Regions from separate parts of the Curtobacterium sp. 1544 genome, predicted to be linked through region 3. Evidence: predicted binding sites of a transcription regulator. Region 3 holds the regulator's gene; each other region holds the start of a gene.
The links. Region 3 encodes HrcA, which represses chaperone genes, less so after heat shock. Its sites were predicted from a motif close to TTNGCACTCGNNNNNNNCGAGTGCNAA; they were not measured.

Region 1 (9,567 bases), on a different contig from region 3:
TCCCCACCTCGGTGGCCGCCGGACGCGTCCGGGGGCGTGACACCGCCGTCGACGTCGAACGCACCCTGCCGCTCTCCCTCGTGGTGGCTGTGGAGAGCGACGCGTGATCCACAGGTGAGCCGGACCGCGCCGGTTCGCAGGCAAGCGGCCTAGGCTGATCCGTCATGAACGGACCGCTGATCGTGCAGAGCGACCGCACCGTGCTCCTCGAGGTCGCACACCCCGACGCCGAGGACGCACGCCACGACCTCGCGGTCTTCGCCGAGCTCGAACGCGCCCCCGAGCACGTGCACACCTACCGCATCACGCGGCTCGGGCTGTGGAACGCCCGGGCAGCCGGGCACGACGCCGATTCGATGATCGGGACGCTCGAGCGTTTCGCCAAGTTCGCCGTGCCGCAGAGCGTGACCGTCGACATCCGGGACACCGTGGCACGGTACGGCCGGCTCGTCATCCGGCGTGAAGAGCGCCCGGACGCCCCGGTGATCGCGAACTCCCCGGCCGAGGAACTCGAGCTCCAACCGGTCCTGCTCCTCACCGCGACGGAGCCGTCGGTGCTGGCCGAGGTCATCCGGTCGAAGCGCATCAAACCGCTGCTGGGCAACATGCGTTCCCCGGAAGAGGTCGAGCTGCTCCCGTGGGCCCGCGGACAGATCAAGCAGGAGCTCGTGAAGCTCGGCTGGCCGGCCGAGGACCTCGCCGGTTACACCCCTGGACAGCCCCACCCGATCGACCTCGACACGTCAGAGTGGAGTCTCCGCCCGTACCAGGAACAGGCCGTCGACACCTTCTTCGCGCAGGGATCGGGCGTCGTCGTGCTGCCGTGTGGTGCGGGCAAGACGCTCGTCGGCGCCGGCGCGATGGCGACCGTGAAGGCGACGACACTCATCCTCGTCACGAACACCGTCTCCGCCCGGCAGTGGCGGTCCGAGCTGCTGCGCCGGACCACCCTGACCGAGGACGAGATCGGCGAGTACTCCGGCAGCGTCAAGGAGATCCGACCGGTCACGATCGCGACGTACCAGATCCTCACCGCCCGTCGGAAGGGCGAGTACACGCACCTGTCGCTGCTCGACGCCCTCGACTGGGGCCTCATCGTGTACGACGAGGTGCACCTCCTGCCCGCGCCGGTGTTCAAGCTGACCGCTGACCTGCAGGCCCGCCGTCGACTCGGTCTCACCGCGACCCTCGTGCGCGAGGACGGGCGCGAGGGCGACGTGTTCTCCCTCATCGGTCCGAAGCGCTACGACGCCCCGTGGAAGGAGATCGAGGCGCAGGGGTACATCTCGCCCGCCGAGTGCTTCGAGGTCCGCATCGACCTCCCGCACCAGGACCGCCTCGAGTACGCGGCGTCGAGCGACGACGAACGGTACCGGCTTGCGGCGACCTCACCCGCGAAGACCCCGGTGGTCCGGGAGCTCATCGAGAAGCACCGCGGGGAGCAGATCCTCGTGATCGGGCAGTACATCGACCAGCTCGACTCGCTCGCCGAGTCCCTGGACGCGGCGGAGATCACCGGCTCGACACCCGTCGACGAGCGGGAGCGGCTGTACCAGGCGTTCCGCGACGGCACCATCGACGTCCTCGTCGTCTCGAAGGTCGCGAACTTCTCCGTCGACCTGCCGGACGCGACCGTGGCGATCCAGGTCTCCGGGTCGTTCGGCTCACGGCAAGAAGAGGCCCAGCGACTCGGCCGACTCCTGCGCCCGAACAAGGACGGACTGCCCGCGTCGTTCTACACGCTCGTGACCCGCGACACCGTCGACCAGGACTTCGCGCAGAACCGTCAGCGCTTCCTGGCCGAGCAGGGGTACTCGTACACGATCCTCGACGCCGACCAGGTCCAGGCGCCCGTGGGCTGACGCACGCACCGCTCCCAGGAAACCATTAGGGAACGGTCAGAAGATAGGACCATGAGCGATGGCCCCAAGATCCTGATCGTCGACGACGAGCCGAACATCCGCGACCTCCTGACGACCTCGCTGCGCTTCGCCGGCTTCGCCGTGCGCGCAGTGGGCAACGGCGCTCAGGCGATCTCCGCCGTGCTGGAAGAAGAGCCGGACCTGATCATCCTCGACGTGATGCTCCCCGACATGAACGGGTTCGGCGTCACGAAGCGCCTCCGCTCGTCGGGCTACACCTCGCCGATCCTCTTCCTCACCGCGAAGGACGACACCGAGGACAAGATCACCGGCCTCACCGTCGGTGGTGACGACTACGTCACCAAGCCGTTCTCCCTCGACGAGATCGTCGCCCGCATCAAGGCCATCCTCCGTCGCACCATGAACGACGAAGAGGACGCGATCATCCGCGCCGGTGAGCTCACGATGGACCAGGACACGCACGAGGTCACCATCGGCGACGCGCAGATCGAGCTCTCCCCCACCGAGTTCAAGCTGCTCCGCTACCTCATGCTCAACCCGAACCGCGTGCTGTCCAAGGCGCAGATCCTCGACCACGTGTGGGAGTACGACTTCAACGGCGACGCCGGCATCGTCGAGTCGTACATCTCGTACCTGCGTCGGAAGCTCGACCAGTACTCGGCCGAGCCGATCATCCAGACGAAGCGCGGCTTCGGCTACATGCTCAAGGCGTCGAAGGCCTCGTAGGCCTCTCGGACTTCTGGGTCCGTCTTCACGGCGGCCGTCGGGTTTCGACCCGCGGCCGCCGTCTATCGTTGGGGAAGCATGCACACGCGAATGAGCCGCTGGTGGGACGGGATCTCCCTGCGCACCAAGATCACCGGGATCACGGTCCTGTTGGTGGCGCTCGGGCTGCTCGTCGCCGGTCTCGGCACCATGACCGTGCTCTCGACCTACCTCATGTCACAGCTCGACACCAGCGTGAAGAACACGACCGAGCAGCTCGAGGGTCAGAACATCAGCGACGGTGAGCAGTACTGCAAGCTGTCCGTCGTCCTGTCGCAGAGCGCCTACGTCGCCGCGTACAACTCGGACAGCGACCGGATCTGCCAGACGAAGGCGTCCAGCCGCCCCGACATCCGGCAGCTCGACTTCGCTGCCGCCGCCCAGAGCGGCGTCCGCTTCTCGCTCTACGACAGCCAGCACAACCACGAGTGGCGCGCCCAGGTCATCCCGGCCTCGTTGCAGGACCAGTCGAACGGCGCCACCGAGACGGGCTACGTGCTCGTCGCGGTCTCGAGCGCCGACACCGACCAGACGATCGCCCGCTTCACCGTGATCTTCCTCGGGTTCGGCATCTCGGTCATCCTGCTCGGTGCGATGCTCACCAGACTCCTCGTGACCGCGACCTTCGACCCGTTGCGCGACGTCGAGGACACCGCTGCGCGCTTCGCCGCCGGTGACTTCAACCAGCGACTCGAGTCCGACACCCCGAACACCGAGGTCGGACGCCTGAACCGCTCCCTGAACTCGATGCTCGAGCGGATCGACACCGCGTTCGAGGACCGCCAGCGCACCATCGACCAGATGCGCCGCTTCGTCGGGGATGCCTCCCACGAGCTCCGCACACCCCTCGTGTCCCTGCGGGGCTACGCCGAGTTGTACCGGATGGGTGCCCTCCGCAAGGAAGAGGACGTCGCGCAGGCGATGGAGCGCATCGAGAAGGAAGCGAAGCGAATGGGGCTCCTGGTGCAGGACCTCCTGCAGCTCGCCCGGATCGACGAGTCGAAGCCGCTCGAGCTCGGGCCGGTCGACCTCGTCGCCATCGCCCGCGACTCCGCGCTCGACACGATGGCGTCGAACCCCGACCGCGAGATCCAGGTGCTCGTCGAGGACTCGGTGACGGGCGAGAGCGTCCCGCACGCCGTCCGGCCGGCGTCGGCACCCGGCTCCGACTCGAGCGACTCCCCGCCGGTTTCGCCCACGTCGGCGAACACCACCGGGCCGATCGCGTTCTCGCGCCAGACGATCGCGCGCCTGCGTGCCCGCCGCACCCGCGCGATGGGCGTCGACGGCGAACTCGCCCCGAGCGACGAGACGACCCCGCTGCCCACGGTCGTACTGCCCAAGCGCCCGCCGATCGTCCTGGCGGAGGAGAACAAGATCCGCCAGATCGTGACGAACCTCATGGGCAACGCCATGCGGTTCACGGAGCACGACGACCCGATCGAGATCGGCATCGGCGTGGACGACGAGCGCGGCATGGCGCACATCGACGTGATCGACCACGGTGAGGGCATCCCGCCGCAGCTCCGCGACAAGATCTTCCAGCGCTTCTGGCGTGCCGACACCTCGCGCGCACGGGACACCGGCGGCTCGGGCCTCGGGCTCGCCATCGTCTCGGGCATCGTCGCGGCGCACCACGGGTCGGTCGAGGTCTTCGACACCGAGGGCGGCGGCGCCACCTTCCGCGTCTGGCTCCCCCTGCTCCCCCGCGACTACGCCGCCCCGGCCCCCGCCGCCCCCGCCGGCGCCTGACGCCGCTGGCTCCGGCCGAGCGGGAGCTATTCGTCACGCTCACCGCCCCGAACCGGGCGAATCCGCCCGCTCGGTGCCTATCACGCGGCGCGTTCTACCCGATCGTGCGGCGAAGGCCTGGCGGAGCCGCTCGAACAAGACAGCCGGACGCCCTGCGTCCGCAGCCGTCGCGTGGATGACGAGCCACCCGCCCGCAGTGAAGCCGTTGCCCCGACGTTGATCGCGACGGTACTGCTCGCGATCGCGGTGGTGGTCCCCGTCGTACTCGAGCGCGATCTTCTGGTCGGGCCAGGCAAAGTCCACCCGGCCGAGGAAGATCCCCTGCTCGTCGTGGACATCGAGGTTGAGCTCCGGTTCCGGGAACCCAGCGTCGACGACGGCGAGGCGGACGTACGTCTCCATCGCCGACTCCGCGCCGACTCGGATCCGCTCGAGCGCTGCCCGCGCACGACGTGCACCGCGCATACCCGAGTGCACTTCGGCAGCGAGGTCGTCGATGGTCGCCAGCCCGGATCTGCCGACGAAGTAGTCCCCGAGGGCGATGAGCTCCAGCTCGCCGAGCATCGCGGCGCACTCGAACCACGTCCGAGCTGGTGCGCTCACCCTGCCGATGGTGTGCTCATGGACAGCAGGTCGAACGCATCGGTGGCCGACGACGTGCGCGCGACGCATACTCCGGTCGGCCGCAGTCGAGACGTGCACGACGTCCTCCGGCAGGCTCCGCGGCAACGGGCCGCCCCAGATCCGTGCCGCAGTGGTGTGACTGAACCACTGGTCATGTTGGAGCAACACGGCGACCGCTTCCACCAGTGTCGGCTGGAGTGACGACGGCGTCCGGACACCGTGGATCGGGGTCGACAGATCGCTCCGCCGCAACCGGTGTCGCGGCACGCCTTGGCTGACCGCCTCTCGAACGCGGAATGGACCGGGGCCGAGCGGTGGAGTAGATCGCGTCATGACCGAGATCGTGCTGTGCAGCGAAGTGGACGCGACCATCTCTGACACCTTCTGTGGAGAGCGAGATGCCGCGCGCCTCCTGTGCAGAGGTACTGGAGCCACCGATCGGGCAGAACCCGCCATGCGATAGACCGCGAGCGGTCATGACACGCCGTCCGAGGCGCGCGAGCGTGACGTATTTTGCCCACTCGGCGGCCCGCCCCACCCCACGCACGCGGAAGGGCCCCGCACGCGCAGCGTGCGGGGCCCTTCCGTCAGGACTGCTTAGAAGTCCATGCCACCCGTCGGGTCGCCGGCCGGAGCAGCAGGGGTGCGCTCCGGCTTGTCGGCGACGACGGCCTCGGTCGTGAGGAACAGACCGGCGATCGACGCAGCGTTCTGCAGCGCCGAGCGCGTGACCTTGGCCGGGTCGATGATGCCCGCGGCGACCAGGTCGACGTACTCACCGGTCGCGGCGTTGAGGCCGTGACCCGACTCGAGCTCGCGGACCTTGGCGGCGACGACGCCCGGCTCGAGACCGGCGTTCAGCGCGATCTGCTTGAGCGGCGCGTCGATCGCGACGCGGACGATGTTCGCACCGGTCGCCTCGTCGCCCTCGAGCTCGAGGGAGTCGAGCACGATGGACGCCTGGATGAGCGCGACGCCACCACCGGCGACGATGCCCTCTTCGACAGCAGCCTTCGCGTTGCGGACGGCGTCCTCGATGCGGTGCTTGCGCTCCTTGAGCTCGACCTCGGTCGCGGCACCGGCCTTGATGACGGCCACGCCACCGGCGAGCTTCGCGAGGCGCTCCTGGAGCTTCTCGCGGTCGTAGTCGGAGTCGGTCGCCTCGATCTCGGAGCGGATCTGACGGACGCGGCCCGCGATCTGCTCCTCGTCGCCAGCACCCTCGACGATGGTCGTCTCGTCCTTGGTGATGATGACCTTGCGTGCCTTGCCGAGCAGGTCGAGCGTGGCGTTCTCGAGCTTGAGGCCGACCTCTTCCGAGATGACCTGGCCGCCGGTGAGGATCGCGATGTCCTGCAGCATGGCCTTGCGACGGTCGCCGAAGCCCGGGGCCTTGACGGCGACGGACTTGAAGATGCCGCGGATCTTGTTCACGACGAGCGTGGCCAGGGCCTCGCCGTCGACGTCCTCGGCGATGATCAGGAGCTGCTTGCCCGCCTGGATCACCTTGTCGACGACCGGCAGGAGGTCCTTGATGTTCGAGATCTTCGAGTTGACGATCAGGATGTAGGCGTCCTCGAAGACGGCTTCCTGACGCTCGGGGTCGGTGACGAAGTACTGCGACAGGTAGCCCTTGTCGAAGCGCATGCCCTCGGTGAGCTCGAGCTCGGTGCCGAAGGTGTTCGACTCCTCGACGGTGACGACGCCTTCCTTGCCGACCTTGTCGATGGCCTCGGCGATGAGCGCGCCGATCGTCGGGTCCGCGGCGGAGATCGACGCGGTGGCGGCGATCTGGTCCTTGGTCTCGATGTCCTTGGCGTTGACGAGGAGCTGGTCGGAGACGGCGGCGACGGCCTTCTCGATGCCGCGCTTGAGCGACACGGGGTCGGCACCGGCGGCGACGTTGCGGAGACCCTCGCGGACGAGTGCCTGGGCGAGGACGGTCGCGGTGGTCGTACCGTCACCGGCGACGTCGTCGGTCTTCTTGGCGACCTCCTTGACGAGCTCCGCACCGATCTTCTCGTACGGGTCGTCGAGCTCGATCTCCTTGGCGATGGAGACACCGTCGTTCGTGATCGTGGGGGCGCCCCACTTCTTCTCGAGGACGACGTTGCGGCCGCGCGGGCCGAGCGTCACCTTCACGGCGTCGGCCAGGATGTTGAGGCCGCGCTCGAGGCCGCGACGGGCCTCTTCGTCGAAAGCAATGATCTTTGCCATGTGAGTTTCTCGTCCCTCCCGGACGTCGTCATGGGGGTCGTGCTGGCACTCAGCGTGAGCGAGTGCCAACGCCGATTCTGGCACTCGCAGGGGTCGAGTGCAACACCGACGGGAGGCAAGGGTCGACTTCCCAGGACACGCACCGGGACCGCCGTGCCGACACGGACGAACGCGCCGCCCCGGAAGGGACGGCGCGTTCGCGAGGTGGTTGCCGGGTCAGGCGGGACGGACCGATTCGGCCTGCGGCCCCTTCGACCCGGTGCCGACGTCGAACGTCACTGCCTGGCCCTCCTCGAGGACCTTGTAGCCCGACATGTCGATTGCCGAGTAGTGCACGAACACGTCCTGGCCCCCTCCATCGACGGTGATGAAGCCGAAGCCCTTCTCGGCGTTGAACCACTTCACGGTTCCGTTGGCCATGATCTCTTGCTCCCTGCGGTGGTGCTGTTCCGGACGGCGCAGTCGCCGTCTTGGCACGACTCTTACCGAACAATGCCGACAGGGCAAGGGGTGTGACGTTCTTTCACGATGATTCCGACAAGAATCAACGTGCCCGAAACACGCTCGTCACAAATGCATCAACCGGCGTAGTCGGCGCCGAGCACGACAGAGATGTCGGCATTCGGGAACGCCGCCGACTGCTGCACCGCGGTGACGCCGAGGGACTTCGCGATCCCCTGCGCGACCGAGGCCTGCGCCGTCTGCTGGTAGTACACGATCGTCGCGGTCGTGCCCGTGGTGCCGGCGTCCCCGGTCGACGTGACCTTCCACCCGGCCGAGGTCAGCGTGGCGCTGGCCTTCGCCGCGAGCCCGGTCGTCGTGGTGCCGTTCAGGACGACGACGCTGGTCGTGCCCTGGTCGGCGGGAGTCCCGGCCGCGGGGGCCTCCGGTGCGGACGAGGTCGGCGACGACGAGGGCTCCGACGTGGCGGACGCCGACGACGACGCCGACGGTGAGGTCGAGCCGGTGAAGGAGTAACTGCCGTTCAGCAGCGCGAGCCCCAGGACGCTGATCCCGACGATGACACCCGTGGCGAGTGCCGCCCAGGCGAACGCGATCCAGCCGCGGCCCCGGCGCTGTGCACCCCGGTGCGCTCCGACCCGCGGGCCGTCGGCGACGTCGTCGAACCGGTCTCGGGGGTATCTCGTCGTCATCGTTCCTCTTCACGTCCTTCGGGGGCTGCGCCGAGGGCGACGAAGCTGCGCGCCGCCCGGGCACTGGTGCGCGCGTGCCGGAGCCGCTGCAGCCGGGAGACCAGCTGCGGGTCGTACGCGAGCGCCGCGGGCGAGTCGATCACACGGTTCAGCACCTGGTAGTACCGCGCCGGCGACATGTCGAACTCGACCCGGATCTCCGCTTCCTTCGTGCGGTCGTGCCGTGCCCGGTCGTGCTCGAAGGCGAGCACGTGCTTGGCGAGCTCGTCGAGCTCGACAGGGGTGGCGGTCACTGCGGTTCCGATCACGGTGAGGTAACGGGTCTCGCACATCGTAGGGGTGGAGATCATCCGGACCCTGGCACGCCGCTGGACTGTCGCGAAGACCGGTCACAGGTTCGGATCGCGGAGCCACCGCACCCGGACGCCGAACGGGTCGGAGACGGCCATCGCCGTCCCGTCGAGCGAGGCGGTCGCGAACGCATCCGGATCAGCGGGGTCGACGTCGTCCGGCAGGGTCGCCGCGACGCCGCTGAGGATGCCCGTCCGCTCGAGCGCGATCCAGTGCACACCGCGGTCGCGCACCCGGTCGACGAACCGCTGGCGGTCCGCCCCGGGCACGTAGACGAGCGTGCCGGTCGTCAGGACGACCGGGACGGCGTCGTCCGGCAGGGCCTCCAGTGCGCGGTCGAGGTCGCCGGGCAGCGTGCCCCGGAGACGGACTGGAGGCGCGGCGAGCGTCGCGCGCGCCGCCTCGCGCATCAGGGCGGTGCGGTCCGTCGCCTCGGGCGGGACGGCCTCGACCAGCCGGTCGAACGCGTGCGGCTCGGTGAGGTCGATCGGGTTCGGGTCGAGGGCGATCCGCGCCGCGATGTCGATCGGCGTGGTCGTCGGCGGGACCGTGACGCCCGAGACGTCCGCGGTGAGGTGCACCGACGGCCCGCTCGGCGCCGTACGGATCCGGACGACGTCGTCCCCGCTCCGGTGGTCGAGCGTCACCCGGTCCGGGATCGAGCAGAGCCCCGCAGCAGCACCCGCGTCGACCAGGCCGAGCGGCCGACCCACCCGCTCGGCGAGCGCCGCGAACAACGGGACGACCGGGGCGAGCCGCCGCGGGTCGTTGGCCTGGACCGTGGCGGAGGCGAGGGCCGTGACCAGGGCGAGTCGTGCCTC
Region 2 (9,567 bases), on a different contig from region 3:
CCGCGAAGAGAAAGGGCACCACGGATGATCAGAACCACCCGTGCCACCACGGCACTGGCAGTGGCCGGAGCGGCGGCGCTCCTGCTCGCCGCCTGTTCCACCAGCGGCAGCGCGTCCCCGTCCAACTCCGCGTCCAGCGGCGCGAAGAAGGACCCCGCCGCGAGCTGCAAGGCCCCAGACACCCCCGGCACCGACGCGCTGAAGATCGGCACCATCCTGCCGCTCACCGGTTCGCTGGCGTACCTCAACCCGCCCGCCGAGTCCGGTGTGGGACTCGCGGTGCAGGACATCAACGCCGCCGGCGGCGTCCTCGACAAGGACGTCACGATCGACCCCGCCACCGACTCCGGCGACAGCAACGACATGACCGTGTCGAGCTCCGCGGCCACGAAGCTCGTGAACGCGAAGGTCCCGGTCGCGATCGGCGCCGAGTCCTCCAGCGTCACGCTCAACGTCATCGACCAGCTGACGAGCAACTGCATCGTGGAGATCTCCCCCGCGAACACCGCGGCGGACCTCTCGGGCTACTCGTCGTACTACTACCGGACCGCTCCGCCGGACTCGGTGCAGGGTTCGGCGCTCGGCCAGCTCGTCACGGGCGACGGCAACGCCAAGGTCGCGTTCCTGGTCTTCAACGACACCTACGGCACCGGCCTCCGCAACACCGTGCAGAAGGCCGTCGAGGACTCGGGCGGATCCGTGGTCTACGGCGGCAAGGGCAAGGGCCAGGAGTTCCCGCCCGGCCAGACGACGTTCTCGTCCGAGGTCACCGCGGCGCTCGCCACGAAGCCCGACGCCATCGTCGTCCTCGCGTTCGACGAGACGAAGTCGATCATCCCGGAGCTGAAGTCCCAGGACGCCGACATGTCGAAGATCTACATGTCCGACGGCAACACGGCGGACTACTCGAAGGACTTCGACAAGGGCACGCTGACCGGCGCACAGGGCACGATCCCCGGCGCTTCGCCGAAGGACGAGTTCAAGGCGCAGCTCGCGGCGTACTACAAGAAGTCGTCGGGCAAGGACCTCGCCGACTACTCGTACGCGGCGGAGTCCTACGACGCCACCGTCCTCGCCGCCCTCGCCGCGGTGAAGGGCAAGGGTACGGACTCCGGCACCATCCAGGCCAACATGGCCGCGGTGTCCGGAGCCGACGGCGGCACCGAGTGCTCGACGTTCAAGGACTGCAAGGACCTGCTCGACAAGGGTGAGGACATCCACTACACGGGTCCGTCGGGCATCGGTCCGTTCGACGACAACAACGACCCGTCGAGCGCCTACATCGGCATCTACAAGTTCGACGGCGACAACAAGCCCGTCTACCAGAGCGCCATCCAGGGCTCGGTCAAGAAGTAACACCACTGCGAAAGCGACAGTCCCCCGCGGAACTCCCGCGGGGGACTGTCGCTTTGGCGGGTCCAGAACCGACAGAGGCACGGCCTGGAGGCGCGGTGCGGGGCCGTCAGGCCGCGCCGGCCGCCGTGGGTGCCAGCGCCCGGCGCCTCGATGCCCGAGCGGCAGCGAAGGAATCGACGGTCAGGATGACCAGGGCCAGCCAGACGATCCCGAAGCCGAACCAGCGGGCGCCGGACATCGGCTCGTGCTGCACCACGACACCGACGAGCAGCTGCATGATCGGCGCGAGGTACTGCGTCAGCCCGAGCGTGGACAGGCTCACCCGACGGGCAGAGGACGCGAACAGCAGGAGCGGCACCGCCGTCGCCGGCCCGGTCAGCACCGTCACGACGACGTGCACCCAGCCCTCGCTCGTGAACGTCACCCCGCCGCCGAGGCCCGTCGCCCCGAGCACCACGAGCGCGACGACCGCGATCGGCAGCAGCCACACGGTCTCGATCGTCAGCCCGGACAGTGCGTCCACCGTGCCGCCGACGCGCTTCTTCACGAGCCCGTACAGGCCGAACGAGAACGCCAGCGCGAGCGAGATCCACGGCATGCGGCCGTAGCCCACCGCGATGACGACGACCGCCACGACGCTGATCCCGACGGCCGTCCACTGCAGCGGGCGGAGGCGTTCGCGGAGCACGACCACGCCGAGCGCGATCGTGACGAGCGGGTTGATGAAGTAGCCGAGCGCGGCCTCGACCGTGTGGCCGGTGGTCGTCGCCGCGACGTACACGGTCCAGTTCACCAGGATGAGCACCGCAGCCAGGGCCATCACGAGCATCACCCGGCGCTGGGCCATCAGGGACCGGGTCCGGAGCCACGACCGGGTGACTGCGATCGCCACGGCGCAGAAGACCAGGCCGAAGACGACCCGCCAGGCGACGATCTCGAACGCGCCTGCCGGGGCCATCGCCGCGAAGAGCAGGGGCATGAGCCCCCAGAGGCCGTACGCGACGATCGCCTGCACGACGCCGACGGATGCCTCGCTGCGGACCGGGCGCGCCGGGGTCGGTTCACTCACGGAACCATCCTAGGAACGGGCACCGACGCTGCGGGGCCGCACCGCGCCTCTCCCCATCGGCACGGCCGCCACGCCGCTGGCGCGTCGCGTCGGAACCGGCGACGTGGGCCCAGGCCGACGGAACGCGACCACGTACCGGACGTGCAGACGCACGAACGCCCCGCCGGCCGGAGCCGAACGGGGCGTTCGCAGCAGAGAACGCTGTCTCAGTGCTCGTTACTTCAGTGCTCGATGACCGCGAGGACGTCGCGGGCCGAGAGGACGAGGAGGTCCTCGCCCGAGTACTTGACCTCGGTGCCGCCGTACTTCGAGTAGATGACCTTGTCACCCACGGCGACGTCGAGCGGGACGCGGTTGCCGTTGTCGTCGATACGACCCGGACCCACGGCGACGACCTCGCCCTCCTGGGGCTTCTCCTTCGCGGTGTCCGGGATGACCAGACCGGAAGCAGTGGTCTGCTCCGCCTCGACCTGGCGGATGACGATGCGATCCTCGAGCGGCTTGATGCTGACGGCCACGGTGACCTCTTCTTTCTCGGTACAGACTCGGTACAGATGAAAACCGTGTTGGCACTACGCACAGGAGAGTGCCAACCGCCCCAACTCTAGGGCGTCGTTGGCACTCGGTCAATCCGAGTGCCAACGTCCGACCGGGCTCACGGCGACCTGGGAGGATCGTCGGGTGGAAGCCGCCGATCTCGCCCAGTTGCTGACCCCCGAGGGGATGGCCCTGCTCGACCGTACCCCGGCCGTGTCCGACGGTGGTGAGATCGTCCGGGTCGTCTCCCGACTGCGCTCCGAGGGCCACGACCCCGGGCTCGTGGCGGCGGTCCTGACGCAGGCCAAGCTGCGCCAGAAGGCCCGCGGGAAGTTCGGGGACTTCGCCGCGCGGATGCTCTTCACCGAGGCCGGCCTCGAACAGGCGACCCGCCTGCAGGTCGCCGCGCAGCACGCCGGGCGCTTCGCCGCCGCCGGGCTGACGCGGGTCGCGGACCTCGGGTGCGGCATCGGCGGGGACGCGATGGCGATGGCCGCGCTCGACCTCGAGGTCACCGCGGTCGACCGCGACGAGGTGACCGCGGCCGTGGCGACGCACAACCTCGCGCTCTGGCCGAGTGCGCGTGTGGAACTCGGCGACGCGGCCGGGTTCGACCTGTCGCGGGTCGACGGCGTCTGGATGGACCCGGCGCGGCGCACCTCCGGGCACACGAACACGAAGCGACTGGCCGACCCGGACGACTGGTCCCCGTCGCTCGACACCGTGTTCGCAGCGGCCACGACGACCCCGACCGGCGTGAAGCTCGGGCCGGGCGTCGACCGCGAACTCATCCCCGACACCGCCGAGGCGCAGTGGACGTCGGTCGACCGCGAGGTCGTCGAGCTCGCCCTCTGGTTCGGCCCGCTCGCCCGGCCGGGCATCCGTCGCGCAGCCACCGTCATCGGGTCGCACGGCATCGCGGAGCTCGTGGGCGCGTTCGACGCCGATGACGAGCCCGTCGGACCCCTCGGCGCGTACCTCTACGAACCCGACGGCGCGGTCATCCGAGCACGGCTCATCGGCGACTTCGCCCGGTCGATCGACGGCCGCATGCTCTCCGACGGCATCGCGTACGTCACCTCGGACCGGGCGGTCGCGACACCGTTCGCCCAGGGGTTCCGGGTCATCGACACGCTGCCGCTCGACGTCAAGCAGCTCGCCGCACGACTGGCCTCGGACGACATCGGCACCGTCGAGATCAAGAAGCGCGGCGTCGACGTGGACCCGGCGCAGTTCCGGAAGCGGCTGCGGTTGCGCGGACGCGGTCGCGGTCGCGTCACGCTCGTGCTCACCCGCCTGGAGGGACGACACACCGCGATCCTGTGCGAGCGGCTCACCGACGGGGCCGGGCCGGGCGCGGGGCGCTGACCGGGTCCGGTGGTCGGGGCCGGGCGCTGACCGGGTCCGGTGGTCAGGGCCGGGCGCTGACCGGGTCCGGACACGACGATGGCCGGGTGGCGATGCCACCCGGCCACACCGGATCGGTCCGGGTCAGCCGATGAAGGCGCCCGAGTCGTAGCCGTAGTCGTAGTTGCTCGACGACCCCGCGGCCACACCGATGATGATGAACAGCCCGACGATCAGGATGAACAGGCCGGTGAGCACCCAGCCGCCGATCACCCCGGCGAGCGCCAGACCTCGTCCGCCCTCACCCGTCTGCTTGATCTTGCCGAGGGCGATGTGTCCCATGATCGCGCCGGCCGGGCTCGTGAGGATCACGAGCGGCCAGATGATGATGCCGCCGAAGGCGAAGACGATCGACAGGATCGCGAGCACGTTCGTCTTCGGACGCTGCGCGTAGGGCTGGTAGCCGCCGGGCGCGTAGGCCGGGGCGGCGTACGGGTTCGATCCCTGCGGAGCGCCGTACGGGTTCTGGTTCGGCTGCTGCGGAGCGGCGTACGGGTTCTGTGGGGCCGCGTAGGGGTTCTGCGGCGCCGCGTACGGGTTCTGCGGGGCGCCGTAGCCTGGCTGCCCCTGCTGTCCCGGCTGGCCCTGCTGACCCGGCGCTGCGTACGGGTTGCTCGGCGCGGCGTACGGGTTCTGCGGTGCGTCCGCAGAGCCCTCGGGAGCAGAAGCCCCGTACTGCTGCGGCTGGCCGAACTCGGGCTGCGCGGCACTCGACGGCGCGCCCTGCTCGGGAGCCGGCTGGTTCGCGGAGGCCCCACCGTCCGGCGTCGATTCGCCCGGCTTCGGCCACTGGTTCTGATCGGACACCGTCCACCCCTCTCGGCACCTCGGTCGTCGGTGCCCTGTGAATCCTCCCACACACGCCGGGGCAGATCCCGAACCCGCGCGCTGCCCGACGCGGCCAGACGCGCTGCCGCCTCAGACCTGGACGGTCGTCACCGGCAACGTCGAGTCCGCCGCGATCCCGAGGTCGCTCGGTCCGTGGCCCTCGGCGACGAGCCGGGCACCGACCGCCGCGATCATCGCCCCGTTGTCGGTGCAGAGGTCGAACGGCGGGATCCGGAGCGCGACCCCGGCCGCCGCGCAGCGTTCCTCGGCCACGGCACGCAGCCGGGCGTTCGCCACCACGCCACCGCCGAGCAGCAGCCGGTCGACCCCGGTGTCCGCGCAGGCGTTCAGGGCCTTCGTCAGGAGCACGTCGACCACGGCCTCCCGGAAGCTCGCGGCGACGTCGGCCACGGGGACCTCGCGCCCCTCGTCGCGGCAGCGCTCGACCCACCGCGCCACGGCGGTCTTCAGCCCGGAGAACGAGAAGTCGTAGCGGTGCGCGGCCATGTCCTTCGGCAGGGTGAGCCCGCGGGGGAACCGGATCGCGGTCGGGTCGCCGTCCGCCGCCGCCCGGTCGATCTGCGGACCGCCCGGGTACGGCAGCCCGAGCAACCGTGCGACCTTGTCGAACGCCTCGCCCGCCGCGTCGTCGATGGTCTCGCCGAGGAGCTCGACGTCGCCCACCAGGTCGCGCACGAGCAGCAGGGACGTGTGGCCACCCGACACGAGGAGCGCCACCGTCGGCAGCTCGATCTCGGAGCCGTCGGACCGCAGGACGTCGGCACCGACGTGCCCGACCAGGTGGTTCACCCCGTACAGCGGCTTGCCCGTCGCCACGGCGAGCGCCTTCGCGGCACCGACTCCGACCATGAGCGCACCGGCGAGGCCCGGGCCGGCGGTGACCGCGACGGCGTCGAGTTCGTCGAGGGTGACACCGGCCTGCTCGAGCGCGGCGGACAGCGTCGGGGTCATCGCCTCGAGGTGCGCCCGCGCGGCGACCTCGGGCACGACCCCGCCGTAGCGCGCGTGCTCGTCCATGCTCGACGCGATGACGTTCGCGAGCAGGGTGGTCCCCCGCACGATGCCGACGCCCGTCTCGTCGCAGCTCGTCTCGATGCCGAGCACGAGGGGTTCAGCTGCGGTCATCGAGGGTCTCCTGTCCGATCGGTCCCGGGCCGCTGGGTGCCGGGCCGCTGGGTGCCGGGCCGCTGGGTGCCGGGGTCAGCGATGCCCGCATCACCCACGCGTCGACCCCGTCCGGCTGGTAGTACCGCGGGCGCACGGCGATCCGCTCGAACCCGAACGCGGTGTACATCGCCTGGGCGACGGGGTTGTCCGCACGGACCTCGAGGAAGACCTCCTGCACGCCGCGCCGTCGGGCCTCGTCGAGGAGCTCGGTGAAGAGCACCCGGCCGATGCCCTTCCCGCGCTGCTCGGCCGCGACCGCGATGGTCTGGACGTCGGCGACGGGGTTGCCCGCGAGCGAGGAGAGCCCCGCGTAGCCGACGATCGTCGGCGCACCGCCCTCGGTGGTCTCGACCACGACGTAGTACCCGTGTGGCGAGTACAGCTCGCCGGACATCTGCGACGCCGACCAGGCATCCGTCGGGAACGACGTGTGCTCCAACCACATCACGTCGTCGAGGTCCTGCGGGTGGGCGCGCCGCAGGCGCAGCCCGTCGGGCAGGGTCACTGCTTCACCCGCTTCGGCGCACCCGGCACGGTCACGTCGGGGTCGCGGAGGTAGAGGGGCGTGTCCTGGGCGAAGGGCGTGCCGGAGGCGAGCCGGTCCGCGGCGAGCGCGCCGAGCCTCCAGGCCGGGATGGACGCGACGGTCACGCGGTCCCAGCCCACGGCGTCCGGCCTGGAGGCACGGATTGCCTCGTCGAGGTCGTCCGGCTTCGCGAGTCCCGGACCCGCGACGCGCGTGCCGGTCTGGTCGTACACGCTCCAGTAGACCTCGCGCCGGCGGGCGTCCGTCAGGACGACGAACGCGCCGTCCCGGCCGGATGCACGCTGGTCGGCGGCGACGGCGTCGTGGCTGACGAGGGGGAGGAACGGGACGCCGCGTGCCGCGGCGAAGGTGCGGGCGGCGGCGATGCCGACGCGGAGGCCGGTGAAGGGGCCCGGACCCATGCCGGCGACGACGCCGGAGACGTCCGCTCCGGTGATGCCGGCCTCGTCGAGGACCTCGGCGAGGAACGGGCCGATCACCTCGGCGTGACGGCGGCTGTCCTCGGTGCTCCGCGTCGCGCGCGCCTGGCCGGTGGTCGGGTCGACGACGGCCACGGAGGTCCCGGCGGAGGTGTCGATGGCGAGCAGCACCCGTCCATCGTAGGCGTGTCGTCGCCCTCCTCGCCCCGGGCGGGAGCGCCCCCCACGACCGCTCCCGCCCGAGGGCTCATCCCGCCGATCCGGTCACGGTGAAGCGGCGCTCCGGCGACGAGCCGGAGCCCGTGCCGACGGTGGATCCGTCCGCGCTGACGAACGCGGCGCTGGCGGCGAGGCGGAACGTCAGCGTCTGCGGCGGCACGATCGACGTGGTGGTGCTCCAGCGCCCGTCCGCACCGACGACGATCTGCGGCTGCCCCGGCTGACCGAGTTCCTCGGGCACGGTGCAGGCCGGCGGCGCGAGCGTGCAGTACTCCGTCAGGTACACGTGCGATCCGGGCGTCCCGGTGCCGGAGATCGTGATCGCGCCGCCGGGACTGGTCGTGCCGTCGGTCGGTGTCACGATGAGCGGCACGGCGGCCACCGGCAGCGGGCTCGGCGACGGTGCGACCGCGGGCGGGGTCGAGCGGGGAGCCGTCGGTTCCTCGGTGGGGACGATCGGCGACCCCACCGGACCGGACGACGCCGGCGCCGGGGCGCTGCTCGGGGCATCGGGACCAGCGGCGCTCGAGCCGAACAACTCGGGGTGCGCGGCGGCGAGCGCGTACCCGCCACCACCCAGTGCGAGCAGCCCGGCCACCACGATCGCGACGACGATGCGGAGCCGACGGAGGGAGCCCCCGGTGCGGGATGCTGTGACCTCGTCGCGGAGGACCGCGCGGATCGCGGCGTCTCGCTGCGGGTCGAACCGGACGTCGTTCATCGTGCTTCCTCCTTCGACGTGAGGCCGGCGAGTGGATCGGTGCTGCCGGAGGGTCCGCTGAGCTGTTCGGCGAGCCGGCGCTTCGCCCGGGAGAGTCGGGACTTCACGGTGCCGACGGGTACGCCGAGCGCGGCAGCGGCGGCCTCCATCGGCAGCTCGCCGACGACGCAGAGGACCAGGACGTCGCGGTCCGGCGTACGGAGCGAGGCGAGCGCCCGACGCACCGCCGACCGTTCTGGGCCGGAGTCGACGTCGTCGAAGGCTTCCTCGGCCTCGGCGCGGACCGGGGCGAGCGACGCGATGCGGTCCATCGCCGCACGGTGACGACGGGCCGCCCGTGCCACGTTCCGGACGACGTTGTTCGTGGTCACCAGCAGCCAGGGCAGCACCGACCCGTCGACGACCCGGACGTCCGCGCGGCGGCGCCAGGCTTCGAGGAACACCAGCGCGGTGACGTCCTCCGCTTCGATCCGGGAGCGCAACAGGCGTGCGGCCTGTCCGAACACCCGGTCGCGGTGTCGTTCGTACACCTGCTCGTACGCGCGCGGGTCACCGTTCCGCGCTGCGTGCCACAGTCCTTCGTCGTCCACCGTCTGCTTCCCCGTTCCGGTCCCTTTCCCAGTTGGTGTCCGGTCGGGGCAGATCGGTTCCATCGGGGTGCTCGCGAGTGTCAGAGGCGCGGATCCACCGGCTCCGACTCCATCGCCAGCACACCGAACACCGGCTGGTGCACGCGCCACAGCGGCTCGCCCGCCACGAAGCGCTCGAGCGACTCCAGGCCGAGGGCGTACTCGCGCAGCGCCATCGACCGCTTGTGTCCGAGGTCGCGGTCCCGCAGCCGCGCCAGGTTCCCGGGCTCGGTGTACTCCGGCCCGTAGATGATCCGCAGGTACTCCCGCCCGCGGACCTTCACGCCCGGCTGCACGAGCCCCTTCGGCCCGCGGGTCAGGTTCCCCTCGGGCTTCACGACCGCGCCTTCGCCGCCGGCGCCCGTGAGCTCCTGCCACCAGTCCGTCCCTGCTGCCCGGCTCGCCTCGTCGTCGACGTCGACGAGCACCGACCGCGTTGCCCGGACGACGTCGGGCGCGGTCGCCGCGAGCCGGTCGGCCACGTCCAGGTGCCACCCTTGCGGACGGTCGGCGAACGTGCGACCCTCCGCAGCGAGCACCTGGAACGGGGCGAACCGCACGTCGTCGATGCCCGTGGCCGGGGTCGCGTAGCGCCGGTACGAGGCGACGTACGCCTCGGCGTCGTCCGACCGCCGCCGGGTCCGGTC
Region 3 (9,567 bases):
TCCCGGTCCCTCGCGGCGTGCGAGGGCGCGATCCTGCTGGTGGACGCGGCGCAGGGCATCGAGGCCCAGACGCTCGCGAACCTCTACCTGGCGCTCGAGAACGACCTCGAGATCATCCCGGTGCTCAACAAGATCGACCTACCCGCGGCCGAGCCCGACAAGTACGCGGCCGAGCTCGCGCAGCTCATCGGCGGCAAGCCCGAGGACGTCCTCCGCGTCTCCGGGAAGACCGGCGTGGGCGTCCCCGAGCTCCTCGACCGCGTGGTCCGCACCGTGCCCGGCCCCGTGGGTGACGTCGACGCCTCTCCCCGCGCGATGATCTTCGATTCGGTCTACGACAGCTACCGCGGTGTCGTGACGTACGTCCGCATGATCGACGGCACGATCCACCCGCGCGAGAAGGTCCAGATGATGTCGACCAAGTCGACGCACGAGATCCTCGAGATCGGTGTGTCGTCGCCGGAGCCGAAGCCCACGAAGGGGCTGTCGGTCGGCGAGGTCGGCTACCTCATCACCGGCGTGAAGGACGTCCGCCAGTCGAAGGTCGGCGACACGGTCACGACGGCGCAGAAGCCCGCGACCGAGGCGCTGCCCGGCTACACGGACCCGAAGCCGATGGTGTTCTCCGGCCTGTACCCGATCGACGGCTCGGACTACCCGGACCTGCGCGAGGCGCTCGACAAGCTCAAGCTCTCCGACGCGGCACTCGTGTACGAGCCCGAGACCTCCGTGGCACTCGGCTTCGGCTTCCGCTGCGGGTTCCTCGGTCTGCTGCACCTCGAGATCATCACCGAGCGCCTGAGCCGCGAGTTCGGGCTCGACCTCATCACGACGGCGCCGAGCGTCATCTACGAGGTCACGAACGAGGACAACACCACGACCGAGGTCACGAACCCGTCCGAGTTCCCGGGTGGCCGCATCGTCGAGGTCCGCGAGCCGATGGTGCGCGCGGCGATCCTCGCCCCGAAGGACTACGTCGGCGCGATCATGGAGCTCTGCCAGTCGCGGCGCGGCTCCCTGCTCGGCATGGAGTACCTCGGCGAGGACCGCGTCGAGATCCGGTACGAGATGCCCCTCGGCGAGATCGTCTTCGACTTCTTCGACCAGCTGAAGAGCAAGACGCAGGGTTACGCCTCGCTCGACTACGAGCCCACCGGCGACCAGGCCGCGGACCTCGTGAAGGTCGACATCCTGCTGCAGGGTGAACAGGTCGACGCGTTCAGCGCGATCGTGCACCGCGACAAGGCGTACGCGTACGGCACCCTCATGACCGAGCGCCTGCGCAAGCTCATCCCGCGCCAGCAGTTCGAGGTCCCGATCCAGGCGGCCATCGGCGCACGCATCATCGCCCGCGAGAGCATCCGGGCGATGCGCAAGGACGTCCTCGCGAAGTGCTACGGCGGTGACATCACCCGCAAGCGCAAGCTCCTCGAGAAGCAGAAGGAGGGCAAGAAGCGCATGAAGATGGTGGGTCGCGTCGAGGTCCCGCAAGAAGCCTTCATCGCGGCGCTCTCGGGTGACGTCGAGGAGAAGAAGAAGTAGCGAGACGCCCGGATCGACCCGGTGCGACGTCGCGAGAGCGACACGTACGCGTCGACGACGTCGGAAGTCTCCGCCGAAGCGACAATTCGCCGCGAAACATTCGCGGAGACGTGTCGCTTTCGCGGCACCGGCGCGGAGCGCTTCGTCAGAACACGCGCCGCTGGGCGCGCGCCGCGCGGGTCCGCAGGGCCACCAGGCCGAGGGCCGGGAGGCTCGCGGCGGCCAGTCCGGCGAGTGCGGTCCGCAGGATGACGAGTCCGGCAGCCGCGTCGTAGTCGGCCTGTCCGGCAGCGGCGAACCCAGCCAGCACGGCACCGATCACCATCGCGAGCGTCGTGAACCCGAGCACCACCGGCAGCCCTGGTGCCCGGTGTCGACGGACCGCGAGCACGAGCGTCGCGCCGAAGAGCAGGACGCCCGCTCCGGCACTGCACGCCCCGAACGCGGCGATGGCGTTGGCGGTGTCGAACACGTCCCAGTCGCTCGGCGGCGCGGACACGTACCGGGCGGGGGAGTCGAGGCCGGCGGTGGCCCACTCGACCGCGGCCCGGGCGGTGGCGGCGAGCCCGAACGCCGCGAGCGTCAGCACGGCGAACGCGGCCGTCGTGCGGTCGACGGACCGCGTGCGGGCGGGGGTGGAGCGGGGCACGGACCAAGGCTAGGGGCGTGGCGGACGCGTGTCGGGCCTCCAGTTCGGGGTGCGCGGAAACCGGACCGCGCACCGCGCGGCCGAGGAGTCCCCGGTTCGATCGCGCGCACCGCTGGCAAGTAGGCTGACGGCATGAGTTCCCGCGGCAGCTACCGGACCGCCCTGACGTACGGAGCCGTGGGTGCGACCCAGGCGTCCGACCTCATGACGTACCCGCCGGAGGGGTTCACCCCGACCGAGTCGCGTGCCCGGATCGGGCACGGCGACCAGCGCTTCGAGACCGCGGTCACGCAGGCCCTGACGTGGCAGATCCAGGAGCGCAGCGGCATCCGCGTGCAGGTCGAGGACCAGCCCGACGACGACGAGGTCCGCTACAACCCGGTGACCTTCGACGAGGCCGGGGTGCCGATCGCGCCGGCCTCGATCGGGACGCCGCGGGTGGAGAAGTTCGCGCCGGACGGTACTCCGCTGCTGACGGCGGGCACGAGCGCGGTGCTGACGATGCACGCGTTCGGGCAGACCGTGCACGCGCCGGTCCGGGTCGTGTCGATCATCGACGAGAACGACCGCAAGGGCTTCGCGTACGGCACGCTCGAGGGGCACCCGCTCTCCGGCGAGGAGTCGTTCGTGGTCGAGCGGACGCCGGACGGTTCGGTGTGGCTGCAGATCCGGCAGTTCTCGCAGCCGTCGAGCCGCAAGTGGCAGTTCGTCGCGCCGCTGCTCCGTCGGCAGCAGAAGGTGATGGCGGAGAAGTACCTCGGCGCGCTCCGCGGCGACTAGGACCGCTCCTCGACCGGGCGCAACGGCGGGAGCGCCGCGATGGCGTCCTCGATGAGTGCGGCGTCGTCGACGCAGTTCCGCGCGATGGTCACGGCGCCGGTGGCCCGCAGCGCCTCGACGTCGTAGACCCCGGTCGCCACGGCGAGGAACGGGATCCCCACGGCGTCGGCAGCCTCGCCGTCGCGCGGGGTGTCCCCGACGATGACGGCGCGGGTGCCCGCGAGGGCGTCGGCGGCACGCGCGGTGACGCCCGTCCGCTCCACCTCGGTGTCACCGAAGAACGAGTGCTCCCAGTCGAACGCGTCGACGTCGAACCCGGCGCCCTGCAGCTTCACGCGGGCGCGGTACGCGGAGTTGCCGGTGAGCAGGCCGTTCCGCCACCCGAGCTCCGCGAAGCGCGCCACGAGGGCGATCGCACCGGGGGCCGGGCTGCGGTGGTCGCCCGAGCGGTGCCGTTCCTCGGTGAGGTCGCGGAGGTGGCCGCTGACGACGGGGATGAGGTCGGTGTCGAGTTCGTGGGCACGGACGTGCTCGGCGATGAGTCCGGCGTCGGTGCGGCCGTGCTGGTGGCCGACCCGCAGTACGAGGTCGCGGCCCACCGCACGCTCGAGCGCAAGGTGGTACAGGTTGCCCGGCGACGAGGCGTTCATCACGAGGGTGCCGTCGATGTCCCACAGCACGGTGGTGGGGACGGTGTGGTGCTCCATGCCTCCATCATGACGGACAATGGAGTCCATGCCGAGTGCTCTCCCGATCGCCGATCCAGCGCCTGTGGACGGCCTGATCTCCCCGGCCTCCGACGCGGGCGACGTCCCGTTCGGCGTGTACGTGCACGTGCCGTTCTGCCGGGTGCGCTGCGGCTACTGCGACTTCAACACCTACACGGCGTCCGAGTTGCGCGGCGTCCGTCGCGACGACTACGCCGGCCACGCCGTGCGGGAGATCGAGTGGGCCGCGACCGTGCTCGAGCGCTCCGGCGTCCCGCGTCGGCCGGTGTCGACCGTGTTCTTCGGCGGCGGCACCCCGACGATGCTGCCCGCGTCCGACCTCGCGATGATCCTGCGCGCGATCGACGACACCTGGGGCGTCCTGCCAGGCGCCGAGGTCACGACGGAGGCGAACCCCGACTCGGTGGACGCCGCGTCCCTGGAGACCCTGCGGGCCGGCGGGTTCAACCGGATCAGCTACGGCATGCAGTCGGCCGTCCCGCACGTGCTCGCGACGCTCGACCGCACCCACGACCCGCTCCGTGTTCCCGGGGTCGTCGACCTCGCGAAGCAGCAGGGCCTCGACGTCTCGCTCGACCTCATCTACTCGACCCCGGGGGAGTCCCTGGCCGACTGGCGCACCTCGCTCGACGCCGCGCTGGCGTGCGAGCCCGACCACGTCTCCGCGTACTCGTTGATCGTCGAGGACGGCACGGCGATGGGCCGGATGGTCGCGCGCGGCGAGCTGCCGGCGCCGGACGACGACCTCGCGGCGGACATGTACGAGCTGGCCGACCAGGTCCTCGGCGACGCCGGGTACTCCTGGTACGAGGTCTCGAACTGGTCGCGCGGCGCCCAGCACGCCAGCCGGCACAACCTGTCCTACTGGAAGGGCCACGACTGGTGGGGCGTCGGCCCGGGCGCCCACTCCGCGGTCGCCGGCACGCGCTGGTGGAACGTGAAGCACCCGGCCGCGTACGCGAACCGGGTGCTGTCGGGGGAGTCGCCGGCCGCCGGTCGCGAGACCCTGGACGATGAGACCCGGTACGTCGAGCGCGTCCTCCTCGCGGCGCGCGTCCGTGGGGAACTCGCCACCGCGGAACTCCGCCAGGAGGCCCGTGGCCGGGTCGCCGGGCTCATCGCACGCGGGCTGGTGGTCGGGTCGGCCGCGGTGCGGGGACGGATCGAGTTGACCCTGCAGGGTCGCCTGCTCGCGGACGCGGTGGTCCGCGAGCTGCTCGACTGAGGCCCTACTGCTTGATGAACTCGATGGAGAGTGGGTAGCGGTAGAACTCGCCGCGGTTCGCGGCGACCGCGGCCATGATGCCGAAGACGATCGACAGCACGCCTGCGGCGAGGGCGATGAGGACGCCGATGCCGAGCCAGACCGTCAGGGTGCCGACGGCGTACGCGATCGCCATCGTGATGTGGAAGTTCAGCGCGACGCGGGTGTGCTCGCGGATGAACCCGCCGCGGTCACGCAACACGAGGTACGCCACCAGCGGCGCGATGAAGTTGAAGAAGATCCCGCCGATGTGCGTCAGCGTTGCCCAGAGCCGCTGGTCCTCCGGCGACATCGGCTGGGGCGGCTGGTACCCAGCGGGGTACTGCGGTCCACCGGGGTGCTGCGGGCCGCCGGGCTGCTGTCCGTAGGTCATGCGGGAAGCGTACCGGCCGGGGTGTGCAGAAGTCCCGGTCCGTCGGCGGTCGGGCGTAGGATCAGCAGTCGACACGTCCGAGTGCCAGAACGAGTGGAAGGGGTCCGGGTGGTCAGCGAACGCAGCCTCGAGGTCCTCAAGGCCATCGTGCGGGACTACGTCGCGTCGCGCGAACCGGTCGGCTCGAAGACGATCGTCGAGCGGCACGCCTTCGGGGTCAGCGCTGCCACGATCCGCAACGACATGGCCCAGCTCGAGGACGAACAGCTCATCGCCGCCCCGCACACCTCGTCCGGACGCGTGCCGACCGACAAGGGCTACCGGGTGTTCGTCGACCACCTCGCCGGTGCCCGGCCGCTCTCCAGCGCCCAACGGCACGCGATCGAGACGTTCCTCGGGGCGCCGAACGACCTCGACGAGGTGCTCGGCCGCACTGTCCGGCTGCTCAGCCAGCTCACCAACCAGGTCGCCCTCGTGCAGTACCCCTCGATGGTGCGCGCACGCGTGCAGCACATCGAGCTCGTGCGCCTCGGCGACAACCGGCTGATGGTCGTCCTGATCACCGACACCGCCCGGGTCGAGCAGCGCGTCGTCGAGACCGACGTGACGCTCGACGAGGGCGCGCTCACCGAACTCCGCGCGGTCGTGAACGGCGCCACCGTCGGACTCCTGCTGCAGGACGTCTCGACCGCGCTCCGGGCCGTCCCGCAGCAGATCCGCCCGGACGCCCAGCCGCTCGCCGGCGTCGTCGTCGCCACCCTGATCGAACAGGTCGCCGCCAACCGGCAGGACCGCCTCGTGATGGCCGGCGCGGCGAACCTCGCCAAGAGCGAACAGGACTTCTCGGGCGGCCTCTTCCCCGTGCTCGAGGCGATCGAGGAACAGGTGACCCTGCTCCGGTTGTTCGGCGAGATGCAGATCGACGACGTCGCCGTGGCGGCCCGGATCGGCGTGGAGAACGCCGAGTACGGGCTCGACGCCACGAGCATCGTCGCCGGTGGCTACCTGGCCCGTGGCGAGGTCGCCCGCCTCGGCGTCCTCGGACCGACGCGCATGGACTACGGCACGAACATGGCCGCGGTGCGCGCCGTCGCACGGTACCTGTCCAAACTCCTGGGCGAACATTGACCCGGCGGCACCCGCCGCACCGAACCGAAACCGACTGAGGGATACGTGGCAGACCACTACGACGTCCTCGGCGTCCAGCAGGACGCCTCCGATGCCGACATCAAGAAGGCGTACCGCCGACTGGCGCGCGAGCTGCACCCGGACGTGAACCCGAGCCCGGACGCCGCCGAGCGCTTCAAGGACGTGACGCACGCGTACGACGTGCTGAGCGACCCCGAGCAGCGCCGTCGGTACGACGCCGGACCGCAGGCCGACAGCCCCTTCGGCGGCGGCGCCGGTGGCTTCAGCGACATCTTCGACGCGTTCTTCGGCGGTGGCGGTGGTGGCGGCCGGGGCAGTGGCCCGCGCAGCCGCGCCGAGCGCGGACAGGACGCCCTGCTCCGCATCGACGTCGACCTCGACGAGGTCGTCTTCGGCACCCACAAGGACGTCGAGGTCGACACGGCCGTGCTCTGCGAGACGTGCAACGGCTCCTGCTGCGCGCCCGGCACCAGCCCGCAGACCTGCGACATCTGCGGCGGCTCGGGCCACATCCAGCGCCAGGTCCGCTCGCTCCTCGGCAACGTCGTCACGAGCGCGCCGTGCGGCACCTGCCGTGGCTACGGCACCGTCATCCCGAACCCGTGCCCGACGTGCCAGGGCCAGGGCCGCATCCGTGCGCGTCGCACCGTGCCGGTCGACGTCCCCGCCGGTGTCGACTCCGGCTTGCGGCTGCAGATGCCCGGTCAGGGCGAGGTCGGTCCGGCCGGCGGCCCCTCCGGCGACCTGTACCTCGAGATCCGCGTACGGCACCACGACGTCTTCAGCCGCGACGGGGACGACCTCCTCGCCACGCTCGAGGTCGCGATGACGGACGCCGTGCTCGGCACCACGGCGACGATCGACGGGCTCGACGGTCCGGTGGAGCTCGAGGTCCGTCCGGGTGTGCAGAGCGCGGACGTCCTCGTGCTCAAGGACCGCGGGGTCACGAAGCTGCGCGGCAACGGGCGCGGCGACCTGCGGATCGGCGTCCAGGTCGTGACGCCGACGAAGCTCTCGCACAAGGAACGCCAGCTCGTCGAGCAGCTCGCGAAGTCGCACAAGGCCGCGGCGCCGCAGTTGTCGCGGTTCCAGCAGGGCATGTTCGGCAAGCTCCGCGACCGGTTCTTCAACTTCTGATGGCGTCGCTCTACCTCGTCGACTCGCTCGACGGCGTGACGGTCGGCGGACAGGTGTCCCTCGACGGGGCAGAGGGACGGCACGCGGTGTCCGTCGCCCGGGTACGGGTGGGCGAGACGCTGCGCATCGGGAACGGCCGCGGCACGGTCGTCGTCGGGGCGGTGGTCTCCACGGACCGCGACTCGCTGGTGCTCGACGTGGAGTCGGTCGACGTCTCGCCGGCCCCCTCGCCGACGCTGACGCTCGTGCAGGCGCTCGCGAAGGGCGGCCGCGACGAGATGGCCGTGCAGGCGGCGACCGAGATCGGCGTCGACCGGATCGTCCCGTGGTCGGCCGCACGTAGTGTCTCGCGGTGGGACGGCGCGAAGGTCGAGAAGGGTCGTGCCCGCTGGGCGGCGATCGCGCAGGAGGCCTCGAAGCAGGCGATCCGCTCGCGCGTGCCGGCGGTGGACGCCCCGGCGACGACGGCGCAGCTCGCCGCCGGCGCCGGTGCGGGTCCGTCGCGTGCGGTGCTCGTGCTCGACCCCGTCGGGGACGTCCGACTGTCGTCGTGGGAGCCGCCGGCCGAGGTCGCCGAGATCGTCCTGGTCGTCGGACCGGAGGGCGGGATCGACGGCTCGGAGTTCGACCGGCTCGTGGCGGCCGGCGCCGTCCGCGTGCGGCTCGGCGACACCGTGCTCCGGACCTCCACGGCCGGGCCCGCGGCCCTGGCCGTGCTGCAGACGCGGCTCGGGCGCTGGTAGTCGGCCCGGACCTGGCGGATCGGGAAGGCCCGGCGTCGGTCCCGCGTTCTACGATGGGTCCATGAGCACCAGCACGCCCAGCGTCTTCTCCAAGATCATCGCGCGCGAGATCCCGGCGACCGTCGTCGCCGAGGACGACCGCGTCATCGCGATCGAGGACATCGCGCCGAAGGCCCCCGTCCACGTGCTCGTCATCCCCAAGACCGAGGAGTACGCGAACGTGTCCGAGCTCGCCGCCGGTGACCCGGACCTCCTCTCACACGTGGTCGCCACCGCGCAGCGCATCGCCGACGAGCGCGCCGACGGCCAGTTCCGACTCGTCTTCAACACCGGCGAAGCAGCCGGTCAGACCGTGTTCCACGTGCACGCGCACGTACTCGCAGGTGAACTGCAGGAAGGCACCCTTGCCGGCTAACGAACCAGCACCCTCCCCGATCGACCCCGCCGAGTCGGAGTCGACCGTCTCGATCCAGGTCGACGGCATCGCCATGGTGCAGCTGCTCGGCCCCCAGGACCGGCTGCTCAAGACCGTCGAACGGCAGTACCCCGGCGTCCGCGTGCTCGTGCGCGGCAACGAGGTCTCGCTGACCGGTCCCGAACGCGACGTCGCCCGCGCGAACGCCCTCGTCGACGAACTCGTCGGCATGGTCCGGCGCGGACAGGACATCGGCCCGTCGGACATCCCCGTGTCGGCGAAGCTCCTCGACGAGGACCGCAAGCCGTCCGACACCTTCGGTACGCCGATCGTCTCGAGCCGTGGCAAGTCCGTGCGCCCGAAGACCGACGGGCAGCGCGCCTACGTCGACGCCATCGACGAGCACACGATCACGTTCGGCATCGGCCCGGCCGGTACCGGCAAGACGTACCTGGCGATGGCGAAGGCCGTCCAGGCCCTGCAGCGGCGCGAGGTGAACCGGATCATCCTCACCCGCCCCGCGGTCGAGGCCGGCGAGCGGCTCGGGTTCCTGCCGGGCACGCTCACCGACAAGATCGACCCGTACCTGCGCCCGCTGTACGACGCACTCAACGAGATGATGGACCCCGAGCTGGTCCCGAAGCTCCTGGCGGCCGGCACGGTCGAGGTCGCTCCGCTCGCGTACATGCGCGGCCGGACGCTCAACGACTCGTTCGTGGTCCTCGACGAGGCGCAGAACACCACCCCCGAGCAGATGAAGATGTTCCTGACGCGGCTCGGCTTCGGG

Region 1: groL (chaperonin GroEL) is a predicted target of HrcA. The motif match lies at 7,284-7,310, and genes of this name have one in related genera.
Region 2: groES (co-chaperone GroES) is a predicted target of HrcA. The motif match lies at 3,041-3,067, and genes of this name have one in related genera.

What each region holds. Positions count from the first base shown of each region.
Region 1 covers NZ_JBEPKX010000004.1:144,012-153,578, reverse strand. The annotation lists gene ABIC61_RS04355 (helicase-associated domain-containing protein) at 1-107, shown strand, start outside; gene ABIC61_RS04350 (DNA repair helicase XPB) at 165-1,862, shown strand; gene ABIC61_RS04345 (response regulator transcription factor) at 1,914-2,609, shown strand; gene ABIC61_RS04340 (sensor histidine kinase) at 2,688-4,400, shown strand; gene ABIC61_RS04335 (endonuclease domain-containing protein) at 4,440-5,003, opposite strand; gene groL (chaperonin GroEL) at 5,622-7,241, opposite strand; gene ABIC61_RS04325 (cold-shock protein) at 7,458-7,661, opposite strand; gene ABIC61_RS04320 (LytR C-terminal domain-containing protein) at 7,820-8,395, opposite strand; gene ABIC61_RS04315 (DUF3263 domain-containing protein) at 8,392-8,688, opposite strand; gene ABIC61_RS04310 (DUF2332 family protein) at 8,785-9,567, opposite strand, start outside.
Region 2 covers NZ_JBEPKX010000004.1:14,036-23,602, reverse strand. The annotation lists gene ABIC61_RS03725 (ABC transporter substrate-binding protein) at 25-1,356, shown strand; gene rarD (EamA family transporter RarD) at 1,463-2,425, opposite strand; gene groES (co-chaperone GroES) at 2,647-2,943, opposite strand; gene ABIC61_RS03710 (class I SAM-dependent methyltransferase) at 3,107-4,330, shown strand; gene ABIC61_RS03705 (DUF4190 domain-containing protein) at 4,454-5,176, opposite strand; gene tsaD (tRNA (adenosine(37)-N6)-threonylcarbamoyltransferase complex transferase subunit TsaD) at 5,288-6,343, opposite strand; gene rimI (ribosomal protein S18-alanine N-acetyltransferase) at 6,330-6,890, opposite strand; gene tsaB (tRNA (adenosine(37)-N6)-threonylcarbamoyltransferase complex dimerization subunit type 1 TsaB) at 6,887-7,522, opposite strand; gene ABIC61_RS03685 (hypothetical protein) at 7,599-8,291, opposite strand; gene ABIC61_RS03680 (RNA polymerase sigma factor) at 8,288-8,881, opposite strand; gene ABIC61_RS03675 (polynucleotide kinase-phosphatase) at 8,962-9,567, opposite strand, start outside.
Region 3 covers NZ_JBEPKX010000011.1:69,318-78,884, reverse strand. The annotation lists gene lepA (translation elongation factor 4) at 1-1,542, shown strand, start outside; gene ABIC61_RS08920 (hypothetical protein) at 1,688-2,191, opposite strand; gene ABIC61_RS08915 (DUF1990 domain-containing protein) at 2,324-2,971, shown strand; gene ABIC61_RS08910 (HAD family hydrolase) at 2,968-3,678, opposite strand; gene hemW (radical SAM family heme chaperone HemW) at 3,707-4,924, shown strand; gene ABIC61_RS08900 (DUF4870 domain-containing protein) at 4,929-5,336, opposite strand; gene hrcA (heat-inducible transcriptional repressor HrcA) at 5,445-6,464, shown strand; gene dnaJ (molecular chaperone DnaJ) at 6,510-7,622, shown strand; gene ABIC61_RS08885 (16S rRNA (uracil(1498)-N(3))-methyltransferase) at 7,622-8,365, shown strand; gene ABIC61_RS08880 (histidine triad nucleotide-binding protein) at 8,427-8,780, shown strand; gene ABIC61_RS08875 (PhoH family protein) at 8,770-9,567, shown strand, end outside.